Regions from separate parts of the Micrococcus sp. iso_26 genome, predicted to be linked through region 2. Evidence: predicted binding sites of a transcription regulator. Region 2 holds the regulator's gene; each other region holds the start of a gene.

Region 1 (5,765 bases), 330 kb from region 2:
GCGCCGGTGCGGAAGGCCTCTTCGACGAGGTGTTCCTGCGGGCCGCCGAGGAGGCGGCGGTGCTCGTCGGCGCGGGCCAGTCCGCAGCCGGTCATGACGTCCATGGTGCGTAGGACCTGTTCGTGGAAGACGGTGACCCCGTGGGTCTCGGCGAGGACGGGCCGCAGGTCGGGGTGCGGGTAGTGGGCGGGTGCCCAGCCGTGCCGCTGTTCAAGGAAGGGTCGGACCATGTCGGACTGCATGGGGCCGGGGCGGAAGAGGGAGATGTCCACGGTGAGGTTGTTGAACTCGCGGGGGGCGAGTTTGCCGACGAGTTCGCGCTGGCCCGGGGACTCGATCTGGAAGCAGCCGAGGGTGTGGGTGGTGCGGATCATCGCGTAGGTGGCGTCGTCGTCGAGGGGCACCTGTTCGAGGTCGATGCGCTCGCCCGTGGTGCGTTCGACCTCGGCGATCGTGTAGGCGATGGCGGACTGCATGCGCACGCCGAGGATGTCGAGCTTGAGGAAGCCCATGGGGTCCATGTCGTGCTTGTCGAACTGGCTCATGGGCAGGCCCATGCCGGAGGGCTGGACGGGGGTGCGGTGCAGCAGGGTGGCGTCGCCGAGGATGACGCCGCAGGGGTGCATGGAGATGTGGCGGGGCAGGCGGTCGAGGCGTTCGGTGAGGTCGACGAGCAGGTCCAGCTGGCGGTCGCCCTCGGCGCGGCCGGACTCGATGCGGCGGGAGAGGCCGCCGAGTTCGGGCATGCGCTGGAGGGCCTCGCGGAAGTTCGAGGCGGAGAAGCGCCAGAGCTGCTTGGCGATGGCGTCCACCTCGGGTTCGGGCATGCCGAGGGCGAGGCCGGCGTCGCGGACGGCGCCGCGGGCCCGGTAGGCGTTCTGCATGCTCATGAGGGTGGTGCGCTCGGCGCCGAAGCGCTCGACGACGGCGTGGTAGATCTCGTGGCGGCGGGCGGACTCCACGTCGATGTCGATGTCCGGGAGGGTGGAGCGGTCGGTGGAGAGGAAGCGCTCCATGATCAGGCCGTTGGCCATGGGGTCGACATGGGAGATCCGCAGGGCGTGGTTGACGAGGGAGGAGGCGCCGGAGCCGCGGGCGGCCACGCGGATGCCCATGCCCTCGATGAGGTCGACGACGGCGGCCACGGTGAGGAAGTAGGAGGAGAAGCCGAGTCGGGTGATGATGCCGAGCTCGTGTTCGGCGCGGTCCTGCAGATCCCGGGCCGCCTGGCTGGTGCCGGGGAGGCCTCCCCCGGTGTGGAGGTGGGGGTAGCGGGCGAGGAGGCCGGTGCGGGTGCGCTCGCGCAGCACGTGCTCCGGGGGGCCGTCGATGCCGATGACGGCGGCCTCGGGGACGCGGGGCACGCCCCAGCCGAGGTCGGTCTCGGGGTCGAGCGCGCAGGCCTCGGCGAGGCGGCGGGTGGCCTCGAGCAGGGGGGCGGGGCGGTCGTCGGCGGCGGAGGCGACCTCGTGGGCGATGCGGTGCATGGCGGCGGTGGACTTGAGCCAGCCCTGCCCGTTGGGCTGCAGGTCGTGGAGGGCGTCGAGGGAGCTGAGGGCGCGGACGGCGTCGAGGACGTCCGCGGTGGCGGCACCGTCCGGGGCCGCGTAGCGCACGGCGTTGGTCAGGACGGCGGGGATACGGGCCTGGCGGGCGGCGCGGAGGGTCTTCACGGCGTGCCCGGTGTCGAGGCGCCGGCCGGGGGCGGAGAGATGCGTGACGACGTCGGCGTGGGGGCTGCCTGCGGGCAGGGCCGCCTTCCAGCGGCGCAGGGCGGCGAGGCCGGCCGCGTACCGGCGGCGGGCCAGGTGGCGGCCGACGTCCGAGTCCGGGCCGAGGAGGACGAACAGCTCGGGGGTGGGCGGGTTGTCTCGGTTGGCGGTGGTGGGGACCCGGCCGGCCGCCGCGGCGGCGAGCTCGGCGACGCTGGCCCACGGGCTGCCGCCTGCCGCTCCCCCGGTGGTGCGGGCGTGGGCGGCGGAGACGAGCTCGCACAGGGAGCGGTAGCCGGAGCCATGACAGCCTCCTCGGGCGAGCACGACCACGCGGCCGGCGTTCTCGTCCTCGCTCCACCGGACGGCCAGGTCCACGCCCACGATCGGGGTGATGCCGTGGCGCAGGCAGGCGCCCACGTGCTTGGCCATGCCGTAGAGCCCGTCCCGGTCGGTGCAGGCCAGCAGGTCCATGTCCGCGGCCGCGGCGGCGGCCACGAGGTCCTCGGGCCAGCTGACCCCATAGTGGGCGCTGAACGCGGAGGCGACGTGCAGGTGGGCGAAGGGGGCGGCGGTGCGTCCGGCCGCGGCGGCCTGGCTCATGCCGACCGCCTCAGGTCCTGGGCGTGCTCGTGGACGCGCACGAGCCGCCACCGGCCGGAGTCCAGGTGGTGGGCGACGTCGAGGGTCTGCAGGGGCGCGGCGCCGGCCCGGGCCAGGCGGACCTGCAGCCGCCACATCTCGTGGTCGACGAGACCGGCGCCGCGGCCCTTCTCCGCGCGGACCTCCTCCGCCCACCAGCGGCGCCGCTCGAACCAGCGCACGGGGCGCTCTGCGAGGACGTAGTCCCGCCCGTTCCAGCGCAGCCCCTGCGGGGTACCGTCTGCCCCGCACTCCACCGCCACCGACTGTGTGAGGACTCCCATTCTGCTTCTCTCCCTGTGCACTGCTGACCGGACCGACGACGGGGTGCCGTCGGGCGATGGGAGCGCGGCCCGTCCGGCGGACCGGACGCGGGGAAGAAGTGGGAAGGTGGGGCCGCACCCCCGATCGTACTCGAACACGTGTTCGAATGCGATGTGTGCGAAGGTAGGGCGCCCGCCGGACACGTTAAGGACGCATCGCCCCGAGACGGGCGAGGCCGGGAACGCCCTTTTCGTGAGGCCGGCTGGCCGAGTCCTGGCCGTAGGCCTCAAACCCGACCTTGGGGCGCACACGCACGAGAAAATCGTCTCTTGGGCCGGAAGAAGTGCGCCGGCACGGTCCTGTGGACAATGCGAGCAGGACCACAATCCGTCTGCGTATACTCCGAACCAACCGGGCCTCGCATGCCACGGGCACCGCGCTGCGGGATCAGCGCGGGAGGCGCGGACACACGACGGACGTCCAGTTGGAGGGGAAATGTCTCTCACCGCACCCGGGCGCGCCCTGCGCCGCCACCGATTCGCCCAGGCGGGCACGCTCAGCGTGGCCTTGGCGCTCACACTGACCGCCTGCGGCGGACAGTCCGAGCCCGCCGAGTCGTCGACGACGTCGCCCTCGTCCGCCAAGCCCGCCGTCGAGACGTCCGCGCCCGCGAGCACGAGCGAGACCGCGGGCGTCAGCTCATCCCCCGCGGCCAAGACGAGCGGGTCCGGCGAATACGTGCCTGCGTCTGCCGACGGTCCCGCTCAGAACGTACCCAAGCCGAAGATGCCCGCCGCCATGAAGGAAGAGACCAAGGAGGGCGCCGAGGCGGCGATTCGCTACTTCTGGGAGGCCATTTACTACACCGACCAGACCGGAGAGACTGCTGATTTTGATTCGACATACAGCGAATACTGCGAGCTTTGCCAAGCCGTATCCGACTCAACTACCCAGCACTACAAAGAAGGTGGCTGGTCAACGGGAGAGCGCACCTCGATCAAATCGTTAACTCTCACCCCGTCAGAGTTTGGCTACACCGCTACTCTTGTTCGTGACGCATCCGCTGTAGAGGTCTTCGACTCACAGGGCGTTAGAGACGACTCTGCCAGTGGGGCGGAAACTCACGACGAGACCTGGCTGGCCGACGTAGTCTACGAACCCTCCAAGGGCCACTGGGTGATCGATGAGATGCAAAATCACCAGGATGCTCAATGATGCCTTCCATCTCGCGTATTTTGATTGCGATAGCAACTGCCTGCATTGCCCTAACGCTGATTCAAGCGCCATCGGCACACGCACAGCGAGCGAAGCCCTGCACCGATGTTCCCATTAGTGGCAAGCGAGAAGACGTCGAATTTAGGATTCGAACGCAGTGCAAGAAACAGTCGCGAACACAGCCTCCTCAGCCGGCCTCCGAACCGGTATCCGAAGTTACCGCTCCAGGAGCCAGAGAAAAGCCGGGAATCGAGCAGCGCACTGTAGACGCCTGTTTCCCGAATCAAGAAAACAATTCCGATTTTGGGACGTGTCGCGAACAGACCGAGGCCTTTTGCCCAGAAGGAGCATGGGTACGTGAGCAGTTCGTCGACACAACTCGCCCAGATAGGGATCCCTATTACAGCCGGCCGGAATGCGTTACTGCGGGTTCGCCAGCCCCAGCAGCAGACGGCGCCCCGCCCGTCTCCATCGACGAGGTCCGCACGCTCCTCGTGCTGGAGCCTGAGATCCGGTCGGACAACGGCGGACGCGGGATCCGCAATGCGGAGACGAACTTCTACGCAGACGCCGAGACGCGCACGCTCGTCACCACCCTCAACGGGGTCGAGGTCGAACTCCGCGCCACGCCGGTGAGCTTCCACTGGGATTACGGGGACGGGTCCCCCACCAAGACCACCTCGGTCGCAGGCCAGAGCCAGCCGGAGTTCAACGTCCCCACCCCCACGAGCCACGTGTACGAGGACACCGGGCAGTACACGGTCCGCCTCACCACCGTCTACATCGGCGAATACCGGGAGGCCGGGGGCGAGTGGGTGCTCATCCCGGGCACCATCAGCCTCGACTCGGCCCCCGTCACCGCGAACATCTGGCGCACCATCACCCGCAATGTCGCCGATGACTGCAGCGTCGACTCTTCAGCCTGGGGCTGCGCCGGCCCCATCGAATCCGCCCCGGCCGGCTGAGGACGGACCGCGGGGCGGCCGACGGTCTCCCGTCCACCGCCCCGCGGCCCCCTCGTCGGCCGGGTGTGTCAGACCCGGCGCACCCGCCCCCGGGCCATGAGCACGAGTCCCGCGCCGAGGGCCGCGAGTGCTCCGAGCACGCCCGCCGGAACCTCACGCCCGGTCTCGACCGTGTCCGGGGTCGTGTGGGTCTCCTCCCCGCCCGTTCCTTCTCCCGGCTCCTCCCCGGCCACGGGCGCCGGAGTGTCGACGGGCTCCTGCTCGGCGGGCGGCACCGGGTCCGCCTCGCCGGGAGACGGGGCGTCCTCCCCCGCCGGCACGTTCAGGGCCCGGGGCTTCTGCCCGTCCGCGAGCAACTCGACGAGCGCGAAGACGTCGGACCGCGCCGCGTCCTGGGTGATGATGACGTCCTCACTCTTGGTCATCCCGTCCAGCGACCAGTCGAGGACGAGGCGGTCGTCGGTCGGGTATGTCGCGTCGGCGAGGTAGTGAAACCCGGTGAAGGAGTCCACCGTGGTGTCGCGCCAGAGGGCACCCCAGCGCGGACCCCACGAGAGTTCCGCGACCGCCGCGTCGTCGCCCAGGCCTTCGGACCGGAACGGCAGCAGCACGCCCGACTCGGCGTGCTCCAGCGTGAGGAACCGCTCGGGGTAGTCCCCGAACACGGGGTCGGCCAGGCTGTGCTCGCCCCACGCGTAGACGAGTCCGGCAGAGGGGCCTATGTTGCCCTCCGGAGTGCCGGCGGCCTCGTCATAGAGGGCGGCGGCCACCGGGGTACCGTCCACGGACAGGGTGAACAGGAGATGACCGTCTCCGGCCTCGCCGAGCAGCGCCCGCGCATCCGCCACGCGCACCGCACCGAGGTCTGAGTAGACGTCGTCGTACACCAACGGGACGGCCACCTGGTCACCGTGGCCGGTCTCCATGCTGTACGGGGCGACGGTGAGCGCGATCTGGTCCTGACGCA
Region 2 (5,765 bases):
CACGCAGCTGGTCGAGGCGTTCCGCTCCACCCTCGAGGAGGTCGCGGACGCGGACGTCATCCTGCACGTCGTGGACGGCTCGCACCCGGACCCCGAGGGCCAGATCGCCGCGGTGCGCTCCGTGTTCGCGGAGGTGGACGCGCACCGGATCCCCGAGATCATCGTGCTGAACAAGGCGGACGCCGCGGACCCGGCCGTCATCGCCCGGATCCGGGCCAAGGAGCCCCACGCCGTGGTGGTCTCCGCGCGCACCGGCGAGGGCATCGACGAGCTCGAGCGCGCCATCGCGGCCACCATCCCGCGGCCTGACGTGCGGCTCGAACTGCTGATCCCGTTCACCCGGGGTGAGCTGGTCTCCCGCCTCCACTCGGCGGACGCGGAGATCCTGGCCGAGGGCTACGAGGAGGGCGGCACCCGCCTGTCCGTGCTGGTCCGTGAGGACATCGCGCCGGACTTCGCCGAGTTCGTCGTGGAGGCGGACGCGTCGTGAGCGACCGGGCGAAGGAAGCCGGGGCGGGCGGCGCGCAGCCACGCACGGAGCACGAGCGCGAGGCGCTGCGCCTCCTGGACGCCGCGGTGCAGGCCACCGGCGGCCAGCACCGCGCGGGTCAGCGGGAGATGGTGCTGCAGGTGGCGCGCGCCCTCGAGTCGCGCCGCCACCTGCTCGTGCAGGCCGGCACCGGCACCGGCAAGTCCCTGGCCTACCTGATCCCCGCGATCCAGCACGCGATGACGCAGGAGGACCCCGTCGTCGTCGCCACGGCCACGCTCGCCCTGCAGGCCCAGATCATGAAGCGGGACGCCCCCCGGCTGGTCGAGGCGCTCAAGGACGAGCTGCCTCGCGAGCCCGTCGTCGCCCTGGTCAAGGGCCGCTCCAACTACCTCTGTCGCCACAAGGTGGACGGCGGCTACCCCGGGGATGAGGGCGAGGAGGCCCTCTTCACGGTCGCCGACGACGGCGGGGTGATCGGCTCCGCCACGGACGGCGCCGCCGGGCCCTCCTCCCTGTTGGGCAAGGAGGTCATGTACCTGCGGGCGTGGGCGGACCAGACCGAGACCGGGGACCGCGACGACCTCGAGGTCCCCGTCACCGACCGCGCGTGGCGGCAGGTCTCCGTCACCGCGGTCGACTGCCTCGGCGCGTCCCGCTGCCCCCAGGCCGAGGAGTGCTTCTCCGAGCGTGCCCGCGCGGACGCGGCGGACGCGGACGTCGTGGTCACCAACCACGCGATGCTCGCCATCAGCGCCTTCGAGGGCCTCGCGGTGCTGCCGGCGTACTCGGCCGTCGTCGTGGACGAGGCCCACGAGCTGCAGGACCGGGTGACCGGTGCGGTCACCGGGCAGCTGTCCGGGTCGATCGTGCACGGCGCGGCCACCTCGCTGCGCCGCCACACCACCGTGGCCGTGGAGGACCTGATCGAGGCCGGGGCGGCCCTGGACCGCGCGTTCACGGACACTCCGTCCGGTCTGATCGCCGCGGGCCCGGACGAGGTCCAGGAGCAGGCCCTCACCGGCGTCCTCACGGCCGCGCGCCAGTGCCTGTCCGACCTCGGCCAGGACAAGGACAAGGAGGCCGACGCCGACGGCGGACGGCAGATGGCGCGCTCGCGGATCCTCGAGGTCCTCGAGGTGGTGGAGCGCATGCTCGCGGCCCGGCCCGAGGCCGACTTCCCCGAGGTGCTGTGGGCCACCCGCCCCGGCCACTTCGAGCCCGGCGTGGGCTGGCAGCCGGGGGACGAGACCGACCCGCCCCAGCTCTACGTGGCCCCGCTCTCGGTGGCCGGCAAGCTGCGGGAGGGCCTGTTCGGCAAGGCGACGACGGTGCTCACCTCCGCCACGCTCACCGTGGGCTCGGGGGAGCGCCGGTTCGACTCGGTGGCCGGCGACGTGGGCCTGGCCGGCCCGGACGCCCCGAAGTTCGAGGCCCTCGACGTCGGCAGCCCCTTCGACTACTCGCGTCAGGGGGTGCTCTACGTGGCCCGGCACCTGCCCCGGCCCGGCCGGACGGCCTCGCCCGAGTCCCTGGATGAGCTCGAGGCGCTCCTGAGGGCGTCGCGGGGCGGGGCCCTCGGCCTGTTCTCCTCGCGCCGGGCGGCCGAGGACGCCGCCGCCGAGATGCGCCGTCGGCTCGGGCCGAAGACCACGATCCTGTGCCAGGGGGACGCGACCCTCTCCGCCCTCGTGCGCCAGTTCTCCGAGGAGCCGGACACGTCCCTGTTCGGGACCATGAGCCTGTGGCAGGGCGTGGACGTGCCGGGGAACTCGCTGCGGCTCGTGGTGATCGACCGCATCCCGTTCCCGCGGCCGGACGACCCGCTCTCCCAGGCCCGCACCCGGGACGTCGCCCGGCACGGCGGCAACGGGTTCATGCGGATCTCCGCCACGCATGCGGCCGTGCGCATGGCCCAGGGCGCCGGGCGCCTCGTGCGCTCCGCGACGGACCGCGGCGTGGTGGCCGTGCTGGACCCCCGCCTGGCCACCGAGCGGTACGGCGGCTACATCACGAGCGCCCTGCCGGACTTCTGGCGCACCACGGACCGCGACGTCGTCCGCGGGGTGCTGGCACGGCTCGCCTCGGGCGATTGACCTCGCTCGGCCTCGGGCCGTCGGCCCGGCCGGAGGGAGCGGGTCAGAGCGAACGCAGGACCGTGACGACCCGCCCCATCACGGTGGCGTGATCGCCGAGGATGGGCTCGTAGGCCGTGTTCTGGGGGAGGAGCCAGGTGTGCCCGTCGCGGCGGCGGAAGGTCTTCACGGTGGCCTCGTCGTCGAGGAGGGCCGCGACGATGTCGCCATTCTCCGCCGTGTCCTGCCGGCGCACCACCACCCAGTCGCCGTCGCAGATCGCGGCGTCCACCATCGAGTCGCCCGTGACGCGCAGCATGAACAGCTCGCCCTCGCCCGTGAGGCGTCGCGGGATCGCCATGACGTCCTCGACCTGCTGCTCAGCCAGGACCGGCCCGCCCGCCGCGATGCGGCCGACCCAGGGGACCGGCACGCTGTCCGCCTCGTCTGCGCCGGTGTGCCACGCGGGGATCGCGGAGACCCGCGACGACGGCGCAGCGGTGGGGGAGGCGGCCTCGCCCAGCGGGGTGCCGTCCACGTCGAGCAGCACCTCGAGGGCACGCGGGCGTCCGGGGTCGCGCCGGATGTAGCCGTGCCGCTCGAGACGGCCCAGCTGGTGCGTGACGGAGGAGAGCGAGGCCAGGCCCGCGGCGTCGCCGATCTCGCGCATGGAGGGCGGGTAGCCGTGGTCGGCGATCGCGTCCCGGATGGTCTGCACGATCCGCCGCTGGCGGTCGGTGAGCGGCGCGCGCGCCGCCGGCTGATCGTCGGTGGTGCTCATGGCTGCCGTCCGTTCTCCCGGGGTGATGGTGGCCGGACTCGTGTTCCGGCGTCCGGCTGCCGTCCGGACGCTTACCGTGTCCGCCCCCGCTGGTTGCCTGTGTCTTGGCGGTCCCGGGGCGTTCCGGGGCGTCCGTGCATGGCCTCGAGCCTAGAGGAGAGCCGCCTCTCCTTCAAAGATATGTTCGATCTCGTCGTGGCATGTCTCGAACACCTGTGCTAGAAAGGCATTCGAACGGATTCGAACACATGTTCGATCACCTGGAGGGCATCCGCCCCGGAGGAGGACACCATGACGCTCACCACCGCCCAGTTCGCCGGCTCGCCCGCGACGGCGCGGCCGCGTCCGGCCACCATCCGTCTGACCCGCCGCGGCCGCCTCGTGCTGCGGGGGATCCCCGTGATCGCCGCGGCCGTGGCCGCCACGCTGGCGGCCGCCTTCTTCCTGGGTGTGCTGCTGTCGCCCGCCGCGGTGTCCGCGGACACCGCGGGGCCCGCCACCCAGTCCGTCACGGTCATGCCCGGGGACAGCCTGTGGACCATCGCCACCACGGTGGCTCCGGAGGCGGACGTCTACGAGGTGATCGCCACGATCGAAGAGCTCAACGGGCTCGAGGGCCGGGCCCCCGCGCCGGGCGAGGAGCTGTTCGTCCCGGCCACGCGGTGACGCACGGCGGGCCTCGCCCTCCACGCTTCCTAGACTGGCGGCCATGACCGACCTCAGCTCTCTGCCCCTGCGTGAGAACCTCCGCGGCCTGAGCCCCTACGGCGCCCCCCAGCTGGACGTGCCGTACATGCTCAACACCAACGAGAACACGCATCCGGTGCCGGAGGAGGTCGCCACCGCCATCGCCGAGCGGGTCGCGGCCGTCGCCGGGGGGCTGAACCGCTACCCGGACCGCGAGTTCACGGGGCTGCGACGTGCGCTCGCCGGCTACCTCGGCCACGGCCTCACGGCGGACCACGTGTGGGCCGGCAACGGCTCCAACGAGATCCTGCAGCAGATCCTCCAGGCCTTCGGCGGCCCCGGGCGGACACTGCTGAGCTTCCTGCCCTCGTACTCCATGTACCCGCTGCTGGCCGGCGGCACGGACACCGTGTTCGTGGACGGCGGCCGTGCCGAAGACCACACCCTCAGCGCCGAGCACGCGGCGGCCATGGTGCGGGAGCACCGTCCGCACGTCGTCTTCCTGGCCTCGCCCAACAACCCGACGGGCACCGCCCTGGACCTGGCGACCATCGAGGCCGTGTACGCCGCGCAGGCGCAGAACGAGGCCGCCGGCGGGCCCGGCGCCATGGTCGTCGTGGACGAGGCCTACGCGGAGTTCGCCCTCGCCGGCACCCGCTCCGCCCTCACCCTCCTGCCCGGCCGTGAGCGGCTGATCGTCACGCGCACCATGTCCAAGGCGTTCGCCCTGGCCGGCGCGCGCCTGGGCTACCTGGCCGCGGACCCCGCCGTCGCCGACGCCCTGCGCCTGGTGCGCCTGCCGTACCACCTCTCCGCGGTCACGCAGGCCACGGCGGAGGCCGCCCTCGATCACGTGGACGCGCTGCTGCGCACCGTGGAGGACATCAAGGCCCAGCGCGACCGCATCGTCTCCACCCTGCGCGGCCTGGGACTGAGGCCCTCGGTGTCCGACTCGAACTTCGTCTTCTTCGGTCACCTCGAGGACGCGTCCGACGTGTGGCGCCGCCTGCTCGACCGCGGCGTCCTCGTGCGGGACGTCGGCATCCCGCACCACCTGCGCGTCACCGCCGGCACCGAGGCGGAGACGACGGCGTTCCTCACCGCTCTCGCGGAGGTCCTCGGCGAGACCGGGGACCGGTCCTGAGGCGTCACCGGAGTCTCGGCGTCCGCCCGGCTCCCTAGGATAGGGACAGCGCGCGCGGCGCCCCGGCCCGCCGGCACCGGCCGCGCGCACCCGCATCCCCCCGCACCCGTCCCGGACCGGTGCGGACCCAGCCCGAGGAGGACCCGTGGCAGCCGAGTTGATCTCCGGACGCCGTGCGCGCATGACGCGCACCACGAGCGAGTCGGACGTGTACGTCGAGATGGATCTGGACGGCACCGGCCGCGCTGAGATCTCCACCACCGTGCCGTTCTACGACCACATGCTCACCGCGCTGTCCCGGCACTCCCAGATCGACCTGACGGTCCGTGCCACCGGGGACACGCACATCGACGTGCACCACACGGTCGAGGACGTCGCCATCACCCTGGGCGAGGTGCTCAAGACCGCGCTCGGGGACAAGTCCGGCATCCGCCGCTTCGGCGAGGCGTCCGTGCCGCTGGACGAGGCGCTGGCGCGCGCCGTCGTCGACGTCTCCGGCCGGCCGTACCTCGTGCACGAGGGCGAGCCCGAGGGCCAGCAGTACCACCTCATCGGCGGGCACTTCACCGGGTCCATGACCCGCCATGT
Region 3 (5,765 bases), 240 kb from region 2:
GAGGTGCTGCGCTGGGCCGCACGGCTCGAGGCGGCCTCGGACCACCCGCTGGCCGCGCCGGTCGTCGCGGCGGGCCGGGACCGCGGCCTGCTGGACGGCCCGCTGGCCACGGATGTGGACGTCGTCCTCGGCCGCGGGCTCACCGGAGAGGTGGACGGCCGCGTCGTCGCCGTGGGCAACGTGGCGATGCTGCGCGAGCGCGGCGTGGATCCGGCCGCGACCGACCGGGTCGAGACCGTCGCGGCCGAGCTCGCGGAGGCGGGCCGGACCCCGGCGGCGGTCGTCGTCGACGGCATCCCGCTCGGCGTCCTCGCCATCGCAGACACCCTCCGGCCCGAGGCCGCGGGCATGATCCGGGCGCTGCACGGGATCGGCGTCCGCGAGGTCGTGATGCTGACCGGCGACCAGCCCGGCGTCGCGCAGGCCGTGGCCCGGCAGGTGGGCGTCGACGACGTGCGGGCGGGCCTGCTGCCCCAGGACAAGCTCGAGGCGATCGAGGCCCTGCAGGCCGAGGGCCGCGTCGTCGCGATGGTCGGTGACGGCGTCAACGACGCCCCGGCCCTGGCGACGGCGGACATCGGCGTGGCCATGGGCGCGGCCGGCTCCGGTGTGGCCATCGAGACCGCGGACATCGCCCTGATGGGCGACCGGCTCGAGCGGCTGCCGCAGGCGCTCGATCTGGCCCGGCGCACGGTGCGGGTGATGCGGCAGAACATCGCGATCTCCCTCGTCACCGTCGCGGCCCTGCTGGCCGGCGTCTTCACCGGCGGCGTCACGATGGCCGTCGGCATGCTCGTGCACGAGGCGTCCGTGCTGCTGGTCATCGTGAACGCGATGCGCCTGCTGCGGCGCCGCGATTAGCCCAGGTCCACGACCTCGAATTCGAGCAGGTCGGCGCCCGTGGCGACCGGCGCCGGGCGGCCGCCCTGCTCGGCGGCGTGAGCGGCGGGCATGCGCCCGTCCCGCCAGCGCCGGAAGTCCTCCTCCGACGCCCACGTCGTGACCACGAAGTAGCGGTCCTCGCCCGCAGTGGGCCGGAGCAGCTGGAAGCCCTCGAATCCCGGCTCCTGGTCCACCGCGTGCTTGCGGGCGGCGAACCGCTTCTCGAGCTCCGGGCCGGCGCCCTCGGGGACGCTGATGGCGTTGATCTTCACGACGGACACGGGGAGGCCTCCTCGTCGGCGGGGGTGCGGCGTCGGGTCGACGCCCTCACCGGCCGACTCTACGCCCGGCTGCGGACCGGGAGTCCGTCGATCGGTTGAGGCCCGGCGGCGTCGTCCCTGCGAAGTTGGAGCCGTGGGACCGGCCGCCGTGGGACCTCGGGCGGTCCCGCTCGCCATCATCGGCGACCTGCACTTGGACCTCACTGACGCGCAGTGGGTGAACAGCCTCTATGCCGTGCTGCTGGCCGCCCTGTTGCTCTCCACCGGCAACCTCGCGGACCGATGGGGTCGCAAGCGGCTCTTCCTCACCGGGTCCGCGCTGATCGCCCCGTATCCGCGCCGCCCTGCGGCACAACACCCCCTTTGTTGCTACCGTTTCGGTGTCCACTTCCACGCAACAGCGGGTGTCCGAGGTCGGTTGCTCCCTTTGGCATCGCACCGCAGATTGGTCGCCATGAACGACATGCACTCGCTGGGCCGACTGATCGCCTCAGCCCAGGAGCGGAACGGCTGGTCCCTCCGCGACCTCGCCGCCCGCGCCGACCGCGCAGGGTACGACATGAGCCACACCAGCTTCGCGCGGCTCAAGTCCACCCCGGTCACCTCGATCAAGGGCGAGAACATCACGATGCTCGCGCTCGTGCTGAAGGTTCCCGTGGCCCACGTGGCCACCGCAGCGCTGGAGTCCATGGGGGTGGAGCTCGACTCGGCTCTTCACCCGTCGGTCCTCGACGACGTTCAGGAATCCCCTGACCTATCGACGTATGACCAGGAGCTGCTCACCGCAGTCCTCCAGGTCATGCTCGACCGACGTAGGACGTACCACCATGATGAGCATGTCCACGCAGACCAGCACCAGGACCGCGAGCGCGGCACGGCCGAGCGCGGGGCAGCGCGCTGCGGTGACGCTGGCGCTGAACAGAAGACCGCCGCGGCCGGCGCGCCGGCCGACTTCGATCTGGCAGCACACGCCGACCTCGAGCCGGCCCGCGACCGGCAGGCCCGGGAGTGGGGCGACGTCGGCGAGGAGAACCAGGACCCCGGCGACGAGGCCGGCGCATGAGCGCCAACACGAACTTCTTCACGTCGCAGCAGCCCGCCGCGGTCTTCAAGCTCAAGGTGCTGGAGGACTACCTCACACCGTGGGCCATGAAGGTTGCTAGCAAGGCCCCTCGGGAGGTGGCCTATGTCGATGGCTACGCCGGCGCGGGGCAGTACGACGACGCGCACAAGGGGTCGCCGCTCTACGCGGTGGACATCGCACGCAAGCTTGCAGCGCAGAACCGCATCATGCACATCCACCTCGTGGAGCGAGATAGGGCTCATGCGGAGACCCTCCGGCACGCGGTCGCCGCGCAGGGGCAGGGGGCCGGTCCCGTCTATCTGCACCACGGCGCCGTGGAGGAGCAGATCGACGCGATCCTCAACGACATCGGCACCCGCCCAGCTCTGTTCTTTCTCGACCCGTTCGGCACGGCCCTGCCGTACGACGTCGTCGCCTCGAAGCTGCTCCTGCGGCCAGCGCGGTCGACCGAGGTCCTCTTGAACTTCAGTCTCTCCACCGTGTGGCGCATCGGAGGGATCGTCCGGAAGGGAGCCTCCGCCTCAAGTGGCGAGACCGTCACCCTCCTCCGCGGTGACCGTTTTCTTGGTGGGCCGTGGTGGCGGGAGGTCTTCGCTGAGGCTCGGCGGCAGGCTGACGTGAGTGGCGACAGCTCCTCCGCCGCTACAGCCGCCTCCTACGTGGCGCGCGAGTACATGCAGCGCATGACCGGAGAGACCGCCCACAACGTCATCTCCGTCCCAATCCGCCGGACCCCGTCTGAGGGGCCGATCTTCACGCTGATGCTCTTCTACCAGCACTTCGCTGCGCCCATGCTCTTCGCTGACGCCGCGGCTCGGGCTCACAGGAAGTGGCGGCAGGTCAACTCCGAGAACTACTACCAGGGACTGCTCGACGACACCCAGGGGTCGCTCTTCGACCTGCAGGAGACGTTCGACCAGCAGGTGGTCGCAGAGCAGACCGACGTCAGAAACCGGGCCATCGCCGCTATCCAGACGAGGCTCTCGTCTCACCTCGGTCAAGGCCAGGCGGTGCGGATCTGCGACGACGTGCCCCACTGGCTAGGCGAACACCTCGGCACGGCAGGCGCCTCAGAGGTACGGCAGGCCATCAAGAATCTCCAGAAGGCCGGGATCACCCAGGGCTACACCAAAGACATGGTGGATGGGCGCGCGGTCATCCTGCCAGCGCGGCGCGGGAGGTAGGCATCTCGTCCCAGGTGCGCCCCTCCAAGAGCCGCCCGTTGGCCTTAGGCGTCCGCCCACCCCACTGCTTGAAGAAGAACGCCACGTCGGCAGACACGCATTGGTCGCGGATGTCCTCCACCCAGGCCTGGTCCATGGGGCGATGGTTCGCACCAGACTCGCCGCCCGCGATGACCCAGTCGATGCCGGCCAAATCCAGATCCCGCAGGGGTCCGATGAGGGGCTCGCAGGAGAGGAACCGGACCGCTGCCGGCACCTCGCGGAGATGGTCGATGCGGCCCGTCACAGTCTCGTCCTCCACGGAGACGCCCATCCACAAGTTGGCCGGCCAGTCGAGGCGATCGGCTAGACGGGCCATCCGCAGTGAGCGCTTCGTCAGCGCCTGATATGTGTGCTGCGGCGTCTCGCGCATGACGTCGAAGATGTCCCGGATGAACCCCAACGGAACTTTGGCGTGGAAGAGATCGCTCATGGAGTTCACGAACACCACGCGCGGGGCCTTCCACGAGCGGGGCTGGCCCAGGGCCTTCGGATGGAGGGTGACGCCAAACCCGGGGCCGGACGTCACCGGGTTCCCATCGTTCTGGTACTTCTCAGCACCCATCGCCTTGAGCCGCTTGGCTAAGGTCAGCGCGTAGCAGTTGTCGCAGCCGGCCGCCACGCGGTCGCAACCGGTCACGGGGTTCCACGTCACCTCGGTCCACTCAATCGCTGAGGTGTTCGCCATCGCGATCGCTCCTTCCCTGGAAGACCTGCTCCAGTCGAACAGATGTTCGACCCTTTGTCACGCAGGCGCGCTCAGTCCACCACAGTCCAGCTCGTGCTCACCCATACCGTGTCCGTCCCCACAACGACGATGGTCGCATGTTCCACCCCTGGCGGGCGCTGCGCACGCTGACGTACGTCGTCGTGGTCTGGGCCCGCCCACACCCGACGGCGCCAGCCGCGACCGATGGCGCGACGGTGATCTGGCTCGACCCCCGCATGACGCAGGCCGAGCGGCGGTGCGCGCTCACCCACGAGCTCGTGCACCTCGAGCACGGCCACCGCGGCTGCCAGCCGCCGGCCGTCGAGCACGCCGTACGCGCGGCCGCGGCCCGGCAGCTGATTACGCTCGAGCAGCTCGCCGACGCCCTGCCTTGGTCCATGAGCCTGGACGAGCTCGCCGACGAACTGTGGGTGACCCCGCTCGTGCTTACCGACCGACTGGCCGGCCTCACCCGGACCGAGCGGGAGCATCTCGCCGCGTTGGCCACCGAGCACTCTGCCTGAGCGCCTGCTAGGCGGGGGCCATCGGCTAGGTCAGAATCAAGGCAACGCGCCGCGCAGGGCGCACCACCAAGGAGGGCGACATGGCGAAGACGACCAAGTACACGGCGGAAGTGTCAGAGGGGCGAGACGAGCTGCTCGACGGCAAGACGATCGCACGCCTACGCACCATCGCAGTGAAGAACCAGCGCGGCGAGACCGTACGGGAGCTCAAGGCCGCGGACAACGACGAGGACGTGCGCGCGAAGCTGCGCGCCGCGGGCTACACCCTCAAGGACTGGGCCGGCGGCACTACGCCCGCCACCCTGGAGCGTGGGCGCAACCCGCTCGTCGCGGGCTGCCTCTGGCCCCTCGTGGCCGTGATGGCACTGCTCGCGTGGGCAATCTTCTCTGCCTTCAGCAACGCCAGCCCTGACGAGCCGGAGGAGTGGGACGCGAAGATTGCCTGCCAGACCCTCGTCAAGGAGAAGCTGCGCGCCCCCAGCACCGCCAAGTTCTCCCGCGAGACGGCATCCGGGGGGCCGAAGGCATGGACAGTGACCGGAGCGGTCGAAGCGGAGAACGCGTTGGGCGGCACGGTTGGGCACCGGTACTCCTGCTCGGTGACCTTTACCGGCGACGACGAGTACCGCGGAACGGCCACCATCACGGACCGCTGATCCCACGTACTACGTCCACCCCCGGGCGTACCGTCCCGACATGACCACCACCACCCAGGCGCCCGCGTGCGCCGGCCACCTGTCCGTTCGTGACCACATGGCGCTGCAGCTGTGGGGGCGGCGGTGGCGGCACGGGGCCGCGCGTGACCGGGCCGCTGAGCATCTGGTCGGGTTGCAGGGCACGGCGCTGGCGATGCGCGTGGCCACGCTCGCCGAGGACCCGGTGGCGATCGCCGCCTACCCGGTGATCACGCGGCGGGCCCGGGAGGCTCGGCAGACCCGCGAGCGCGCGGTACGGGTGCCAGCTGCTTAACGTGTCCGCCCCCTCGGGGAGCGTGGAGGCCGCGAAGGGAAGCGCAAGAGAGGCCCCGTCCAGCAGCCAGCTGGACGGGGCCTCTCGCTGCGC

Evidence for each region. Region 2 encodes LexA, which represses DNA repair genes until DNA is damaged. Its sites were predicted from a motif close to TCGAACANNTGTTCGA; they were not measured.
Region 1: a site for LexA is predicted at 2,769-2,784, ahead of AC0VX0_RS04920 (DUF6504 family protein). Genes of this name have one in related genera too.
Region 3: a site for LexA is predicted at 4,193-4,208, ahead of AC0VX0_RS04455 (DUF5131 family protein). Genes of this name have one in related genera too.

Annotation. Positions count from the first base shown of each region.
Region 1 is NZ_CM149652.1:1,053,691-1,059,455, reverse strand. Features, by position in the region: gene AC0VX0_RS04925 (DNA polymerase III subunit alpha) at 1-2,315, opposite strand, end outside; gene AC0VX0_RS04920 (DUF6504 family protein) at 2,312-2,638, opposite strand; gene AC0VX0_RS04915 (DUF6318 family protein) at 3,114-3,833, shown strand; gene AC0VX0_RS04910 (PKD domain-containing protein) at 4,328-4,798, shown strand; gene AC0VX0_RS04905 (hypothetical protein) at 4,867-5,765, opposite strand, start outside.
Region 2 is NZ_CM149652.1:720,069-725,833, forward strand. Features, by position in the region: gene hflX (GTPase HflX) at 1-490, shown strand, start outside; gene AC0VX0_RS03330 (ATP-dependent DNA helicase) at 487-2,586, shown strand; gene lexA (transcriptional repressor LexA) at 2,630-3,346, opposite strand; gene AC0VX0_RS03340 (LysM peptidoglycan-binding domain-containing protein) at 3,638-4,012, shown strand; gene AC0VX0_RS03345 (histidinol-phosphate transaminase) at 4,056-5,177, shown strand; gene hisB (imidazoleglycerol-phosphate dehydratase HisB) at 5,359-5,765, shown strand, end outside.
Region 3 is NZ_CM149652.1:955,976-961,740, forward strand. Features, by position in the region: gene AC0VX0_RS04435 (heavy metal translocating P-type ATPase) at 1-861, shown strand, start outside; gene AC0VX0_RS04440 (antibiotic biosynthesis monooxygenase family protein) at 858-1,163, opposite strand; gene AC0VX0_RS04445 (hypothetical protein) at 1,312-2,226, shown strand; gene tcmP (three-Cys-motif partner protein TcmP) at 2,223-3,431, shown strand; gene AC0VX0_RS04455 (DUF5131 family protein) at 3,403-4,158, opposite strand; gene AC0VX0_RS04460 (ImmA/IrrE family metallo-endopeptidase) at 4,296-4,703, shown strand; gene AC0VX0_RS04465 (hypothetical protein) at 4,784-5,359, shown strand; gene AC0VX0_RS04470 (DUF3263 domain-containing protein) at 5,400-5,672, shown strand.